One region of the Cellulosimicrobium sp. E-16 genome, then DNA from elsewhere that is predicted to be linked to it. Evidence: riboswitches for the same ligand, from Rfam matches in the RefSeq annotation. Region 1 holds a riboswitch; each other region holds the start of a gene.
What was found. Region 1 has a riboswitch for thiamine pyrophosphate ahead of ACN9MS_RS10070 (ECF transporter S component). Riboswitches for the same ligand answer to the same signal wherever they lie in the genome.

Region 1 (5,294 bases):
GCTCGGGGTCCTGGAACACCATCGCGACGGGCTCGTCCGTCGCGGTCACGACGTCGCCCGTGGTGCGCTCGAGCCCGGCCAGGCCGCGCAGGAGCGTCGACTTGCCGCCCCCGTTGGGCCCGACGACCGCGAGCACCTCGCCCACGTGGACGTCGAGGTCGACGTCGCGCACGACGGGGTGCCCGCCCCGGCGGGCGCGCCCGGCGGTGAGGCCGCCCCGGTGGACGGCGAGCCCGCGCGCCCGGAGCGCGACCGGACGCTCCGAGCCCGTCGGGGGTGGGGACGACGCCCGCGCGAGACCGACCAGCCACTCGTCGGTCGCCGGGGAGCCGAGCGGACCTGGGGCGCCCGCCTGCTCCAGGCGGACAGCGAGCGGCAGCCAGCACCCCAGGTCGGCGAGGTCGCGCGCGTGCTCGCGCAGGACGCGGTGCGTGGGGCCGTGCGCGACGACGCGGCCCTCGCGGCCCAGCACCAGGGTGGCGCCGGGCAGCACCCCCAGGTCGTCCAGGCGGTGCTCGACGAGCACGACGGAGCGATGAGGAAGCCTGGCCGGCGACGTCTCGCCGTCGGGCCCGGGTGTCCGGGCGAGGCCGGCGACGAGCGCCCCGACCTCGTGGGCGGCAGCGGGGTCCAGGAGCGCGGTGGGCTCGTCGAGGACGACGAGCTCCGGATCGGCGACGAGCGCGGCGGCGACCGCGACGCGCTGCGCCTCACCGCCCGACAGGGCGTGGGTCGGGCGGTCGCGCAGGTGCGCGGCGCCGACGGCGGCGAGCGCGGCGGTCGCACGGTCGTCCATGGTGCGGGGGTCGGCGCCGCGGTTCTCGAGCGCGAACCGCAGCTCCTCGTCCACGGGCGCCAGGCAGAGCTGGTCGCCGGGCCGCTGCTGGACCAGGCCCACGCGGGCGGCGAGCACGGGCGGCGGCACCTCGCGCGGGTCGAGCCCGGCGACGCGCAGCCCGCCCGCGACGGTGCCCGGGAGCGTGTGCGGGACGACGCCGACGAGCGCACGCAGGAGGGTCGACTTCCCGCAGCCGGACGGGCCGAGGACGAGGAGGCTCGTCCCGGCCGGGACCGTGACGTCGACGGCGTCGAGCACCCGGGCGCCGTGGTGCCCGAGGTGCACGGTCACGGCGTCGGCTGTGACGGCGTCGGCCATGGCGGGGTCCCGAGGGGCGGCCTCGGGTGTGTCGGGGGCGGCGCGCTCAGCCACGGCGGGCCGCGCCGATCGCGAAGGCGTCGAGGGCGCCGGTGCGCGCGAGCGCGTCGCCCAGGAGGCGGGCTGCGAGGCCGCACAGGACGACGCACGACACGACCTGGACGCCCAGCCGGAGCATCGCGTAGTCCTGCCCGAGCCAGCCGAAGCGCACGGCGTTGAACGCGAACGTGACGAGCGCGGCGCTCACGCCGGACGCGACGAACACCCACCAGCCGAACCGGCGGTAGCGCGTGAGCGCGAACGGCAGCTCGGCGCCGAGGCCCTGGACGAGGCCCACGACGAGCAGGAGCGGCCCGGCGGGGGAGGCGAGGAAGACGACCTCGACGAGCGCGGCGAGGGTCTCGGCCAGGATGCCGACCCCCGGCTTGCGCACGACGTACGTGGCCAGCGGGCCGACGACGATCCACGCGCCCGCGAGGACGTTCGCGGCGAGGTCCGCGAGCGGGCCCATCGCGAGCTGCAAGGGGGCCCAGAGCTGCACGAACGCCCAGTACACGAACCCGAAGACGACGCCGAGCACGGCGATCAGCACCGTCTCGTGCAGGGTCAGGCCCCGCCGACGCGCGGCACGCGGGGGCGTCGTCGGGAGCGCGTGGCCTGCGGTCCCGGTGGTCGGGTCGTCGGTCGTCCCGACGACAGCGCCAGGGGCGGCGCCCGGGGTCGTCTGCTGCGGGGTGGTGCGGGGCTCGGCCATGCGGTTCCCTCCGTCGGGCCCCCGGGGCGAGGGGTGCACGACGGCGCGTCACCGCCTCGGCCCGCGCGCACGGCCGGGCGCGGGGCGCGCGGGCACGAGCGCGCAGGGGACGGTGACGTCGGCCCTGCTCCCTTCGCTGGTACGAACCAGATCAGGTTCCACGGGTCTGCAGGGGGGACGGGTGTCCGGCCTGCACTCTCAGCGCTCGTGCGCTCCCCGGGGGCGTTCGGGCCCGACCCTAGGGCCTCCGTGCGCTCTCGACAATCCCGGCGTCTCAGCCCGCGGGACGGCGTGGCGGGGCGTGAGAGCGTGGCGGCATGACGAGGGACAACGACCCCGCCGCGGTCGCGGAGCTGGACCGTCTCGACGAGGCGGTCCGGGCCGCGCCCGCCGGAGACACGACGGCGCAGATCGCGCTGTGGCGGCAGGCGACGCGGCTCGAGACCTGGTTCTTCATCGCGCGGGGACCCGAGGACCGGCCCCGCCCCTACGCCGTGGGCGCGGCACAGGGCCCGATGGTCTGCCTCTACAGCAGCGCCGACCGGGCGCGGGAGGCCGCGGTCGCGCTGGGCGTCGTCGGCGAGGGCGCAGGGGTACCGCTGCTCGGGGTGCCGGTGCCGGACGCGATCGACTACGTCGCGTCGTTCGGCGCGGCCGGCGTCGTGGGCGTGACGCTCGACCACCCGCGGATCGGCCACCACGTCCCGCTCGCGAACCTGGGCCTGCTCATGGCGTGGGCTGCGGAGGACGCGCCGTGACGGCGCCGTGACAGCACGGAGCGGGTAGCGGACAGGCCGGTGCGGCCCCGTGTGAGGCGGTGGACCTCGCGGGGAGCGCGCCACGTCCGAGCGACCTTGACACGCAATCGAACACCTGTTCGAATGCTCTCGTGCGGTGGGACGGACAGGCGATCGGCGCGGACGACGGAGCGCTCCCGGGGTTGGAGCGTGTCGGCCTCGTGCGCAGCGTGCGCACGCCGGAGTTCGCCGGCATCACCTTCCACGAGGTGACCGCCAAGAGCGCGTTGTCCAAGGTGCCGGCCATGTCGCGCATGCCGTTCCGCTGGACGGTCAACCCGTACCGGGGGTGCAGCCACGCGTGCTCCTACTGCCTGGCTCCCACCACGCCGGTGCTCCTGGCCGACGGCACCCAGTGCCCGATCGGCGAGCTGCGCGTCGGCGACGAGATCATGGGGACTGCGCCGCACGGCGCCTACCGGCGGTACGTGCGCACGCGTGTGCTCGACCGCTGGACCACCCGCAAGCGCGCCTACCGCGTGACGCTCGCCGACGGCACACGGCTCGTCGCGAGCGGCGACCACCGGTTCCTCACGGAACGCGGCTGGCGCCACGTCGTCGGCGGCGCGGGCCGCCGCGCCCACCTCGCCCTCGGCGACGTGCTCGTCGGCCCGGGCGCCGCGGCGCTCGCGGACGGCGCGGTCGCGCTCGAGGGGCGCGACGTGACCGGCGGCGACGCGCTGCGCGTGGACTCCCTCGAGGCCCTCGACGGTCCGGGAGAGGAGACCGACCTCGTCGACATCACGACCGGCACGCGCGACTTCGTCGCGGCGGGGGTCGTGAGCCACAACTGCTTCGCGCGGCCCACGCACGAGTACCTGGACCTGGACGCGGGCGAGGACTTCGACCGTGAGGTCGTGGTCAAGGTCAACGTCGACGACGTGCTGCGCGCCGAGCTCGCTCGGCGGTCGTGGGGCCGCGAGGCGGTCGCGCTCGGGACCAACACCGACCCCTACCAGCGGGCCGAGGGCCGCTACCGGCTCATGCCCGGCATCATCGACGCCCTCGCCGGGTCCGGCACGCCGCTGTCCGTCCTCACCAAGGGGACGCTCCTGCGCCGCGACCTGCCGCTGCTCTCCGACGCCGCCTTGCGCGTCGAGGTCGGGATCGGCGTCTCGCTCGCTCTGCTGGACCCGGCGCTCCAGGCGAGCGTCGAGCCCGGCACGCCGTCGCCCCGCGCCCGGCTCGACCTGATCCGGGCCGTCCGCGAGGCAGGGCTGCCGTGCGGCGTCATGGTCGCGCCCGTCCTGCCCTGGCTGACCGACTCGACCCGAGCGCTCACCGACCTGCTCGACGCGGTGAGGGACGCCGGTGCGACGGGCGTCACCGTCCTGCCCCTGCACCTCAAGCCCGGCACGCGCGAGTGGTACATGGGCTGGCTCGCGCGCGAGCACCCGCAGCTCGTGCCCGGGTACGAGCGCGTCTACGCGCGCGGCACGTACGCCTCGAAGGCCTACCGGTCATGGCTGTGGGACCGCGTGCGCCCGATGCTCGAGGCGCGCGGCTTCGCCGTCTCCGGGCACCGCGGGCCCGCGGGCGTCGAGGGGCGGTACCGCCGGGGCGAGCTCGGCGGCCTCGGCGACCGTCACCACGACCCGGGGCCGCCGACGGACGGCGCCTACCCGACCGGGAGCCTCGCCGGGTTGCCTCCGGAACCCGACGGGCGCAGTCACGACGGCGCCCTCGCGGGGATGCCGGTCGACGGCGGGGGCCTGGACGTGGTCGGCGGGGGAGTGGAGCAGGTCCTGTTCTGACCGGGTGACACATGGTCGGGCCGACGCCGACCTGGTCGATGCGAGCCCGGCGAAGCCCCGCCAGCGGTCCCCGTCGCGTCTGGCGGGCGAGTCAGGTGGACGTGTCGCGATCCGGCACGTCTACGACCCGGACGATGTCCGTGCGTGCCACGACCCGGTCCCGGACGTCGGCCAGCGCCACGCGGGCGGGGTCGGTCATGTACGCGGCGAGCGCGTCGTCGTCGGGCATCTCGATCACCTGGACCTCGGTCGGCAGCGTCGCGTCCTGGCCGGGCAGCGCCCGCACGCGCGACAGCAGCCGGCCACCGTGGACCGGCACCAGCGCGAGGACGTCGTCCTCGTACCGGCTCAGCAGATCGGCACTGCCCTCGGTGGGCCACAGCAGGACGCACAGCGTGATCGGCATGGTCGGCACGCTACGCCGTCGCGCCGCCGGGACCGTCAGCCGTCCGCGAGGCGCGCGGGGAAGCCGCCCGTCGCGACCGGGCCCCAGCGCGTGATCGTCAGGCGCACGAGCGACTTGCCCTGCGCGACCATGGCCTCGCGGTACTCGTCCCAGTCCGGGTGCTCGCCGCTGATGGAGCGGTAGTAGTCGACGAGCGGCTCGACCGAGTCCGGCAGGTCGATCACCTCGGCCTCACCGTCGACCTGCACCCACGGGTCGGAGAAGCTCTCGCCCAGCGAGAGCAGCGACGCGCGCGGGTCGCGGCGCACGTTGACCGCCTTCGCGCGCTCCGGGTACGTCGACACGACGACCCGGCCCGCGTCGTCGACCCCGTACGTCACCGGGCTGAGCTGGGGCCGGCCGTCGGCGCGGGTCGTGACGAGCACGC
Region 2 (5,294 bases), 910 kb from region 1:
CCGCGACGTGCAGGCCGGGCACCACGGTCGCCCCGACGAGCGGCAGGTTGTCCGGGGTCGCGGGGCGTGCCCGGGGCGTGACGTCGACGAGCTCGGCCTCGTCGATCCCGGGCAGGAGGGCGCGTGCGTCGCGCAGCAGGGCAAAGACGCCGCCCGCGGTCGCGCGGCGGTCGTCGGGGTTCTCCTCGGTGGTCGCGCCGACGACGACCTCCCGGTGCCCGGCGCGCGGTCCGTCCGGGACCGGGTCGCGCGGCACGACGTACACCGGCCGCCCCTGCACGACCCCGCGCACCACGTGCTCGAGCGCGAGGTCAGGCCCGGCGTCGAGGCGCAGGGTCTGCCCCTTGACCGGCCGCGTCGGCACGACGACGCCCGGAACGTCCGCGAGCAGCGCGCCGGACCTCCAGCCCGCCGCGACGACGACCGCACCCGCCGCGTGGAGCCGGCCCGCGTCGTCGTGCACGCCCACGACCCGCCCGGCCGGGTCGAGCGCGAGCCGCGTCGCCGATGCCCGCACGACGACGGCACGTACCCCGGAACCGGTGGTCCCCGTGAGCGTCCCCGGTCGGGAGCCCGCGCCGGGGACGCCACCGGGCGCGCCGAGCAGCGCTCTCAGCAGCGCGGCGTGCGTCGCGCGCGGGTCGACCGCGTGGTCGGCCGGGGCCCAGGCCGCGCCCGCGACCCGCGGGCCGAGATAGGGCTCGCGCCTGCGGGCGTCGGCCACGGTGAGCTCGCGCGACGCGAGGCCGTGCGCCGCGTGGAGGGCGAGGACGCGCCGGAGCAGCGCGAGGTCGTCGGCGTCGTACGCGAGGGTGAGGGTGCCCGCGGTGCGCAGCCCGACGTCGGCGCCGGTCGCGGCGCGCAGGTCCCCCGCGAAGCCGGGCCACGCCGCGGCGGCCGCGAGGTGCAGGCGGAGTGCGTCGTCCTCGCCGAAGTCGGCCTCCGTGACCGGGGCGAGCATCCCGGCGGCGGCGTGCGTCGCGCCGTCGCCCGGCGACGGGTCCAGCACCGTGACGCTCAGCCCTGCGCGCGCGGCGCGCCACGCGACGGCGAGCCCCACGATCCCGCCGCCCACGACGACGAGGTCGCGCGCGCCGTCGGGCACGGCAGGACCGGGTCCCGGCGGGCGGGCCCCAGGACGGACAGGGGTGTGCATGCGCGCTCCCTTCGCTGGCATGACCCAGATCAGGTTCGACGGTCGGCTCCGACGCCCTCTCAGCCCCGTGCGGGGCTCCCGTGCTGTCGGCCACAGTACCGCCTGCCCGGGACGCGCCGCCGCTAGGCTCCGGCGGGTGAGCACCGAGACCTTCGCCACTCCTCCCGCCACCCCCGCCCCGCCGGCTCCGGACGCCGCACGCGCCCGCCTCGCCGACGCGCGCCTCTACCTGTGCACCGACGCGCGCGAGGAGCGCGGCGACCTCGAGGACTTCCTGCGGGCGGCGCTCGCGGGCGGGGTCGACGCGGTCCAGCTCCGCGACAAGACGCTCGACGTCGCGCGCGAGCTCGAGCTCCAGGAGCTCGTCGCACGGGTCGCGACGGAGCACGGCGCGCTGTGGGCCGTCAACGACCGGGCCGACGTCGCACGGCTGGCCGCCGCGCCCGTGGTGCACATGGGCCAGGGGGACCTTCCCGTCCCCGCGGTGCGCTCCCTGCTCGGCGCCGCGCCGGTGCTCGGCCGGTCCACGCACTCGGCCGACCAGGCGGCCGCCGCCGAGGCCGACCCGGACGTCGACTACTTCTGCGTCGGCCCCCTGTGGGCGACGCCGACGAAGCCGGGGCGCGCCGCCGTCGGGCTCGACCTGCTGCGCGCGGTCGCCGCGACGCGGCCGCGCACCCCGTGGTTCGCCATCGGCGGGATCGACGCGGACCGGCTCGACGCGGTGCTCGACGCCGGGGCGACGCGCGTCGTGGTCGTGCGGGCGATCACGCAGGCGAGCGACCCCGAGGCCGCGGCGCGGGCGCTGCGCGACCGGATCGTCGAGCGCGTCACCGAGCGAGCCACGGAGCGCACCGGCGCCTGAGACGCGGGACGGGACCGCGCCGGGCGGCGACTATCCTGGACCGGTGACGTCACCCGCCACCGCTCCCGACACCCCCACCACCGCCGAGGTCGCCGCGACCCCGCGGCCCGTGCTCGTCGTCGACTTCGGCGCCCAGTACGCGCAGCTCATCGCGCGCCGCGTGCGCGAGGCCAAGGTCTACTCCGAGATCGTGCCGCACACCTTCACGGTCGAGCAGATGCTCGCGAAGGACCCGGTCGCGATCATCCTCTCCGGCGGGCCGTCGTCGGTGTACGCGACCGGCGCCCCGTTCGTGGACCCGGCCCTGTTCGCGGCCGGCGTGCCCGTCATGGGCATCTGCTACGGCTTCCAGGCCATGGCCAAGGCGCTCGGCGGCGAGGTCGCCCAGACGGGCCTGCGCGAGTACGGCGGCACCGAGGTCGAGGTGTGCGCCGCGGGCGTGCTGCTCGACGGCACGCCGGAGAACCAGACCACGTGGATGAGCCACGGCGACGCGGTCCACCGTGCGCCCGAGGGCTTCGAGGTCCTCGCGACGTCGGCGGGCTCGCCCGTCGCGGCGTTCGAGGACACGTCGCGCCGCCTCTATGGCGTGCAGTGGCACCCCGAGGTCAAGCACTCCGCGCACGGCCAGACCGTGCTGGAGCACTTCCTCTACGAGGGCGCGGGGCTCGCCCCGGACTGGACGCCCGGCAACGTCATCACGGACCAGGTCGCGGCGATCCGCGCCCAGGTCGGCGACGCGCGCGTCATCTGCGCGCTCTCCGGTGGCGTCGACTCCGCGGTCGCGGCGGCCCTCGTCCAGCGCGCGGTGGGCGACCAGCTCACGTGCGTGCACGTCGACCACGGGCTCATGCGCGCGGGCGAGGTCGAGCAGATCGAGCGCGACTTCGTCGCGGCGACCGGTGTGAACCTCGTGATCCGCGACGAGAAGGAGCGGTTCCTCACCGCGCTCGCGGGGCACAGCGACCCCGAGACCAAGCGCAAGATCATCGGCCGCGAGTTCATCCGCGTGTTCGAGGACTCCGCGCGCCAGATCGTCGAGGACGCGGGCGAGCACGGGGCCGAGGTGAAGTTCCTCGTCCAGGGCACGCTGTACCCGGACGTCGTCGAGTCCGGCGGCGGCGAGGGCGCGGCGAACATCAAGAGCCACCACAACGTCGGCGGGCTGCCCGACGACCTGCAGTTCTCGCTCGTCGAGCCGCTGCGGACGCTGTTCAAGGACGAGGTCCGGGCCGTCGGCCGCGAGCTCGGGGTGCCCGAGGAGATCGTCGCCCGCCAGCCGTTCCCCGGCCCGGGCCTCGGCATCCGCATCGTCGGCGAGGTCACGGCGGACCGCCTGGAGACGCTGCGCGCCGCGGACGCGATCGCGCGCGAGGAGCTGACCAAGGCGGGGCTGGACAACGAGATCTGGCAGTGCCCCGTCGTGCTGCTCGCCGACGTGCGCTCGGTCGGCGTCCAGGGCGACGGCCGCACCTACGGTCACCCGATCGTGCTGCGCCCCGTCTCGTCCGAGGACGCGATGACGGCCGACTGGACGCGCCTGCCCTACGACGTGCTCTCCGTCATCTCGACGCGCATCACCAACGAGGTGGCAGAGGTCAACCGGGTCGTGCTCGACGTGACGAGCAAGCCCCCGGGCACCATCGAGTGGGAGTGACCCCTAGCGGGACGGACGGGCCCGACGATCCACGGCGATCGTCGCGGCCCGTTCGTATGCTGCCTCCACGTCGGCGAGCACGCGCGGCCAGCCCGCCGACGACGGCACGTCGCGGTTGTGCGCGACGATCCGGTCGAGCAGGCCGTCCTCGGTCGCGAGCCGCACGAGCGCGTCGGTGAGCCCGGCGTCGTCGTCCGCGACGAGCGCGTCGACGCCGTCCGTGAGGCGTTCCGCGACGCCCGACTGCGAGCGGGTGAGGACGGCGAGCCCGGCCGCCTGGCCCTCGAGCGCCGCGATGCCGAACGCCTCCTCGACGGCGGGCGCGGCGAACACGTCGGCGCGCGCGTAGAGCCGCTTGAGCCCCGTCGCGTCGAGGCGGCCGGGGAGCGACACGACCGACCCCAGCCCGTGCTCGGCGACGAAGCGCCGTGCGTCGGCCAGCTCGGGGCCGTCCCCCGCGAGCGTCACGTGGAGCGCGCCCTCGGGGAGGCGTGCGACGGCGTCGCGCACGACCTCGAGGAGCGGCAGCACGCGCTTGCGCGGCGCGAACCGCGTCGCCGCCACGACGTGGACGGCGGCGCCCTCCATGCGCTCGGCGCGCTCGGTGCGCGGCACGCGCCACGCGTCGAGGTCGAGGCCGTTGTGCAGCACCACGACCTCGCCGTGGTCGCCGACGATGCGGCGCAGCGGAGCCGCCGTCAGCTCGCTCACGGCCGACCACAGGACGGGCCAGCGCGACCACCGCACGACGCGGTCGAGCCCGGCGAACGCCCTCTCCGCCCCGCCCCAGACGCTGTGCACCGTGAGCACGGCGGGCAGTCCCGCGCGCACGACGGTGCGCAGGGACGCCTGCGTCGAGGGCGTGAGGACGCCCATGTGGAGGTGCACGACGTCGGGGCGGTCCGCGCGCAGGATCCGCGCCACGTGGTGCGGCGCCCGCGGGTGCACGGGGTAGCCGCCCGGGACGCGCGCGGCGAGGCGGTGGACCGTGACGTCCCCGTCGCGCTCGGCGCTGACGCCGTGCGCGCCCGGGCGGGCGGGGGTCGTGCAGACGACCGCGACGTCGTGCCCGGCAGCCGCCTGCTGCTGCGCGAGGCGCGCGACCTGGGTCTCGATCCCGCCGAGCAGGGGCAGGTAGCAGTCGGTCAGGTGGGTGATGCGCACGGACGGCATCCTCCCATCCCGGCGTGGGCGGGCAGCGGCCGGTCCGATCGCGCACCGGTCCCGCGGCCGGACCGGGGACGCGGCGCGGCGCCCTGAGGTGGGCGTTCGCCGCGCGGTCCGTCGTCGTCGTCGCTACCGTGGGTCCCGTATGGGTGGTTCGACCGCCCTGCGGCGGTCCCGCGCCCGCGGGTCACCGCCCGCGGAGCGGCAGCAGGTGGGTCCTGACGAAGGGGAGAACGCGCCATGTCGAGCACCGTCACCGTCACTCCGGCCAAGGGGGCGCGGGGCATTGGCCTCGTGTCGATCATCGCCGGCATCGTCCTCCTCCTCGCGGGCATCGGCACCTGGATCGTCGTGGCGAACCAGCTGTCCGCCGAGGAGATCACCGTCTCGGACGACGCGTCGTTCCTGGCGGGCCGCCACGTCAACGGGCCGCTCACCGCGTACGCGCA
Region 3 (5,294 bases), 1.8 Mb from region 1:
CCACCGAGGCGCGCAGGAAGCCGAGCACCTCGGCCGCGGCGTGCGAGTCGAGGTTGCCCGTCGGCTCGTCCGCGAACACGACCGCCGGCCGGGACACGAGCGCCCGCGCGCACGCGACGCGCTGCTGCTGCCCGCCGGAGAGCTCCGCCGGGCGGTGCCCGAGCCGCGGGCGCAGCCCGACGGCGTCGACCACGCGGTCGAACCACTCGCGGTCCACCGGTCGGCGCGCGATGGCCAGCGGCAGCACGATGTTCTCCTCCGCCGTGAGCGTCGGGACGAGGTTGAACGACTGGAAGACGAATCCGATGCGTGTGCGTCGGAGCCGCGTCAGGCGCCGCTCGCTCATCGCCGACACCGTCTCGCCGTCCACGACGACGGTGCCCGCCGTGGGGGAGTCGAGTCCGGCGAGGCAGTGCATGAGGGTCGACTTGCCCGACCCGGACGGGCCCATGATCGCTGTCAGCCGCCCCCGCTCGAGGTCCACGTCGACGCCGTCGAGCGCGCGGACCGTCGCCTCGCCGCGCCCGTAGGTCTTCAGGAGGCCCCGCGCGGTCGCGATCACGGGCCGCCCTGCCGCCTCGTCGGTGGCCCCGTCCGGCGCGGTGGTCGTCGCGCCCCTCGTCTCGGTGCCGCTCATCGGTCCTTCCCCTCCCGCGTCGACGGACCGTCCGGAGCTCCCGGCCCGGTCGTCCCGACCCTCCCGCGGGGGACTCTCGCCGGGCATCGGGGAACGACCCTGAGCCACCCCTGGTCGGGGCGCGAGGCTTCCCCGGAGACGGCTCAGGGTTCTCTCAGGGCACAGGCCGAGCGGCTGGACCACGTTCGCCGTGCGGCTTCGGCTCGTCGGAGCGTTCCTCGGTCGTCACGGCCCCAGCGTCGTGACAGGGATAACGTGCACGCCGTCGGCGCGTCGGCCTGCATAGCCCGTGCTCGTGACCACACCGAGGAACGCGGGTTCACCGTGCCTGTCCACGTCGACGCTCGCCGCGAACCTCAGCAGCGACGCCGCGGCCGAGTCCGCTGCCGCGGGATTCATCTTCACCTCGAACGCTCCCCAGCGTCCGTCGGGAAGGGTGACCACAGCGTCCACCTCGTTCCCCTTCTCGTCGCGCCACGAGCTGATCTCGCCACCGAGCGCCTGGGCATAGACGCGCAGGTCGCGCACGACCATGGCTTCGAAGTGGTAGCCGGCTGCATTGAGGTCTGCGAGCAGGTCGGCGGTCCCGACGCCGAGCGCTGCGGTGCCCAGCGACGGGTCGACGAAGTAGCGGACCGGCGCGGTCCGGAGGCGGAGGCGTGAACGCATGTGCGGCTGCCAGGATGCGGAGTCGTCCGTGAGCATCAGCCGGTCGAGCGCGTCCAGATAGGCGTGCAACGTCTCGGCCGCGACCGGGCCGCGGTCGGCCCCGATGTCCTCACGGAGCGCGGTGAGCTTCGGCGACTGCGCCACCGATCGACCGAGCGAGGTGAGCAGCCGCCGGACTCCGCGCGGGTTGCGGCGTGTGCCGAGCGCCGGAACGTCCACCTCGACGACGTTGCGCAGGTAGTCGGCGAGCCACGTCCTGGCCTCGGCTTCCGCCGCCCCCAGGAGGCTCGGCCAGCCCCCGACGACGATCCGTTCCATGAGATCGGGCACCGACAGGCCGGAGTCCTTCGACACAGGGGAGTTGCCGTCGAACAGTGCCTGCAACGACACCTCGCCGTGAGAGTGCCGAGACTCGAAGAGGCTCATCGGGCGCATGCGCAGCACCCCGATGCGACCTGCACCAGAGTGCCGCGTCGAGTCGTCGCGGGGGGTTGCCGATCCCGTGAGGACGTACAACCCTCGCTCGCCGAGATCGTCGACGCGCCGACGTACCCGGTTCCAGAGCTCAGGCGCGACCTGCCACTCGTCGAACAGGATGGGCGTCGGTCCGCTGAACAGCGCGTCGGGGTTGAGCTCGACGGCGGACCGTGCGTTCGCGTCCTCGTCGAGCCGGATCGACGAGGACGCGACCTGCGACGCGGTCGCCGTCTTGCCGCACGCCTTGGGGCCTTCGATGAGGACGGCGCCGATGGCGGCCATGCGCTCGCGGAGCTCGCGATCGGCGATGCGGTCAAGATACCTGTTCACAGCGTAGAATCTATGTTTTACGCTGCTCAAAGTCTACCTTTTGCGCCACGTCTGATCGACATTCTGCGCGAGGAGGGAGGCACCGTCGTACCGAGTCTGACGACCGCGACGGCTGTCGCGGACGCCGCGCCGGAGCTGCTCTCAGGGCCGTTCTCCCGGTGTAGGCTCGAGGAGAACGACAGGGGAGCTCCTGGAGGAGCTGAGAGTGCGGACCACCGCAGACCCTCGAACCTGATCCGGTTAGCACCGGTGGAGGAAGTCGGGAATCTCGATCACCTGCTCGTGCGGTCGCCCGCGCTCGCCGCAGCGCGGGTCGCGCGGGCCGGTGGACCCCTCCTGAACGTCCTGGGAGGACACATGCAGCGCACGACCGCCCGCACCCGCCGGGCCCGGTCCCTCGTCACCGGCGCGGGCACGACCCTCGCCCTCCTCGCGCTCGCCGCGTGCAGCGGCGGCGACGACGCGTCGTCGGGCACCGGGGGCACGGTCACCCTGGTCACCCACGACTCCTTCGCCGTGAGCGACGAGGTGCTCGCCGCGTTCGAGGAGGAGAGCGGCCTCACGGTCGAGCAGGTCGCGCCCGGCGACGGCGGCGCGCTCGTCAACCAGCTCATCCTCACCAAGGACTCGCCGCTGGGCGACGTCGTGTTCGGGATCGACAACACGTTCGCGTCGCGCGCGATCGACGAGGGCGTGCTCGACCCGTACACGCCGGACGGCCTCTCCAACTCGGCCGCGCGGTACGCGGTGGGCGACGGAGGTGAGCTCACTCCGGTCGACCTCGGCGACGTCTGCATCAACGTCGACCACGCGTGGTTCGCCGACGCCGGGATCCCCGAGCCCGTCTCGCTCGAGGACCTCGCGAAGCCGGAGTACGAGGACCTCCTCGTCGTGACCAACCCGGCGACGTCGTCGCCCGGTCTCGCGTTCCTCCTCGCGACCGTCGGCGCGTTCGGCGAGGACGGCTGGGAGGACTACTGGGCCGACCTGCGCGCCAACGGCGTGAAGGTCGTCGACGGGTGGTCGGACGCGTACTACGTCGACTTCTCCGGCTCCGAGGGCGCCGGACCGCGCCCGATCGTGCTGTCGTACTCGACGTCGCCCGCGTTCACGCTCACCGAGGACGGCTCCGCGTCCACGACCGGGGCCCTGCTCGACACGTGCTTCCGCCAGGTCGAGTACGCGGGCGTGCTCGCGAACGCGAAGAACCCCGAGGGCGCGCAGCAGCTCGTGGACTTCCTCGTGAGCGAGGCGTTCCAGGCCGACGTGCCGGGGCAGATGTACATGTACCCCGCCGACGACTCCGTCGCGCTCCCCGACGGCTGGGCCGAGTTCGCGCCGCTCGCCGACGAGCCCTTCGAGGTCGCGCCCGCCGACGTCTCGGCGCACCGCGACGAGTGGATCAAGGCATGGACGGCGACGGTCGTCGACTGACGCCCGGTCCACGAGCGACCACGGCTCGACCTCGCGAGGTAGAGCCGTGGTCGCGCGAGGGAGAGCCGTGGTGAGGGACCGGGCGGTCTGGCGGGGCGGCGTCGGACGCGCGGTGCTGTGGGGTCTGGCGGCGGCGGTGCCGCTCGCGTTCCTCGGGGTGTTCTTCGCGTGGCCGGTCGTCACGCTCGTGGCGCGCGGGTTCGTCGGGGACGACGGCGGCCTGGACCTGTCCGGGTTCGCGGAGGTGTTCTCGCAGCCGCGGACGTGGCGCATCCTCGGGCTGACGCTGTGGCAGGCCGTGCTCGGCACGGCGTTCTCGGTGCTCCTCGGCGTGCCGGGCGCGTACGTCCTGTACCGGTGCCGGTTCCCCGGGCGGCGGGTCGTGCGCGCGCTCGTCACGGTGCCGTTCGTGCTCCCGACCGTCGTCGTCGGCGTCGCCTTCCGGTCGCTGCTCGTGCAGGGCGGCCCGCTCGGGTTCCTGGGGCTCGACGAGACGTTCGCGGCGATCGTCGTCGCGCTCGTGTTCTTCAACTACTCCGTCGTGGTGCGCACGGTCGGCGGGCTGTGGGAGCACCTCGACCCGCGCGCCGAGCAGGCGGCGCGGGCGCTCGGCGCGACGCCCTGGCGCGCGTTCCGCACGGTGACGCTCCCGGCGCTGACGCCCGCGATCGCGAGCGCCGCGTCGATCGTCTTCCTCTTCTGCGCGACGGCGTTCGGCGTCGTGCTCGTGCTCGGCGGCATCCGCTACGGGACGATCGAGACGGAGATCTGGATCCAGACCACGCAGTTCCTCGACCTGCGCACCGCGGCCGTGCTGTCGGTCGCGCAGCTCGTGGTCGTCGCGGCGGCGCTCACGGTCGCGAACCGCACGCGGGCGCGGCGCGAGCGAGCCCTGAACCTGTCGTCCTCGGCGTCGTCCGCGCACCCGCTGCGCCTGTGGCGCGACGGCCGCCCGACCGGCGACCTCGCGCCCGCGGCGCTCACCGCGGCCGTGGTCGTCGTGCTCGTCGGGCTCCCGCTCGGGACGCTCGTCGTGCGCTCGTTCCGCGTCCCCGGCGGCGGGTGGGGCCTCGACAACTACGCGAACCTCGGCACGACGGGCGGGCGCAACGCGCTGTCCGTCACCGTCTGGGAGGCGATGGGCAACTCGCTGCGCACCGCCGCGCTCGCGACCGTGCTCGCCGTCGTGATCGGCGGGCTCGTCGCGCTCGTCGTGTCCCGCCGCCCGCGGTCGCGCGGCGGTCGGCGGGCGATCTCCGTGCTGGACTCGGTCTTCATGCTGCCGCTCGGGGTCTCCGCCGTGACGGTCGGGTTCGGCTTCCTGATCACGCTCGACCGGCCGCTCGGCCTCGACGTCGACCTGCGCACGTCCGGCCTGCTCGTGCCGATCGCGCAGGCGGTCGTCGCGATCCCGCTCGTCGTGCGGACGGTCCTGCCGACGCTGCGCGCGATCGACCCGCGCCTGCGCGAGGCCGCCGCGACCCTCGGCGCCGCGCCCGGGCGCGTGTTCCGCACGGTCGACGGCCCGATCGCCGCCCGCTCGCTCGGCCTCGCGGTCGGGTTCGCGTTCGCCGTCTCGCTCGGGGAGTTCGGCGCGACGTCGTTCCTCGCGCGTCCGGACAGCGCGACCCTGCCGGTCGTGATCTTCCGGCTCATCGGGCGTCCCGGGGCCGAGAACTACGGCATGGCGCTCGCGGCGAGCGTCGTGCTCGCGCTGCTCACCGCGACCGTCATGCTGCTCGCCGAG

Region 2: another riboswitch for thiamine pyrophosphate. It lies ahead of ACN9MS_RS05960 (FAD-dependent oxidoreductase); the one in region 1 lies ahead of ACN9MS_RS10070 (ECF transporter S component).
Region 3: another riboswitch for thiamine pyrophosphate. It lies ahead of ACN9MS_RS18075 (thiamine ABC transporter substrate-binding protein); the one in region 1 lies ahead of ACN9MS_RS10070 (ECF transporter S component).

The regions. Positions count from the first base shown of each region.
Region 1 covers NZ_CP183974.1:2,268,485-2,273,778, forward strand. The annotation lists gene ACN9MS_RS10065 (ABC transporter ATP-binding protein) at 1-1,156, opposite strand, end outside; gene ACN9MS_RS10070 (ECF transporter S component) at 1,203-1,910, opposite strand; TPP riboswitch at 2,020-2,139, opposite strand; gene ACN9MS_RS10075 (hypothetical protein) at 2,228-2,668, shown strand; gene ACN9MS_RS10080 (Rv2578c family radical SAM protein) at 2,800-4,461, shown strand; gene ACN9MS_RS10085 (hypothetical protein) at 4,553-4,867, opposite strand; gene ACN9MS_RS10090 (PPOX class F420-dependent oxidoreductase) at 4,903-5,294, opposite strand, start outside.
Region 2 covers NZ_CP183974.1:1,357,810-1,363,103, forward strand. The annotation lists gene ACN9MS_RS05960 (FAD-dependent oxidoreductase) at 1-1,156, opposite strand, end outside; TPP riboswitch at 1,161-1,240, opposite strand; gene thiE (thiamine phosphate synthase) at 1,293-2,021, shown strand; gene guaA (glutamine-hydrolyzing GMP synthase) at 2,065-3,678, shown strand; gene ACN9MS_RS05975 (glycosyltransferase family 4 protein) at 3,682-4,842, opposite strand; gene ACN9MS_RS05980 (hypothetical protein) at 5,086-5,294, shown strand, end outside.
Region 3 covers NZ_CP183974.1:4,112,175-4,117,468, reverse strand. The annotation lists gene ACN9MS_RS18085 (ABC transporter ATP-binding protein) at 1-637, opposite strand, end outside; gene ACN9MS_RS18080 (ATP-binding protein) at 863-2,113, opposite strand; TPP riboswitch at 2,284-2,388, shown strand; gene ACN9MS_RS18075 (thiamine ABC transporter substrate-binding protein) at 2,471-3,547, shown strand; gene ACN9MS_RS18070 (ABC transporter permease) at 3,615-5,294, shown strand, end outside.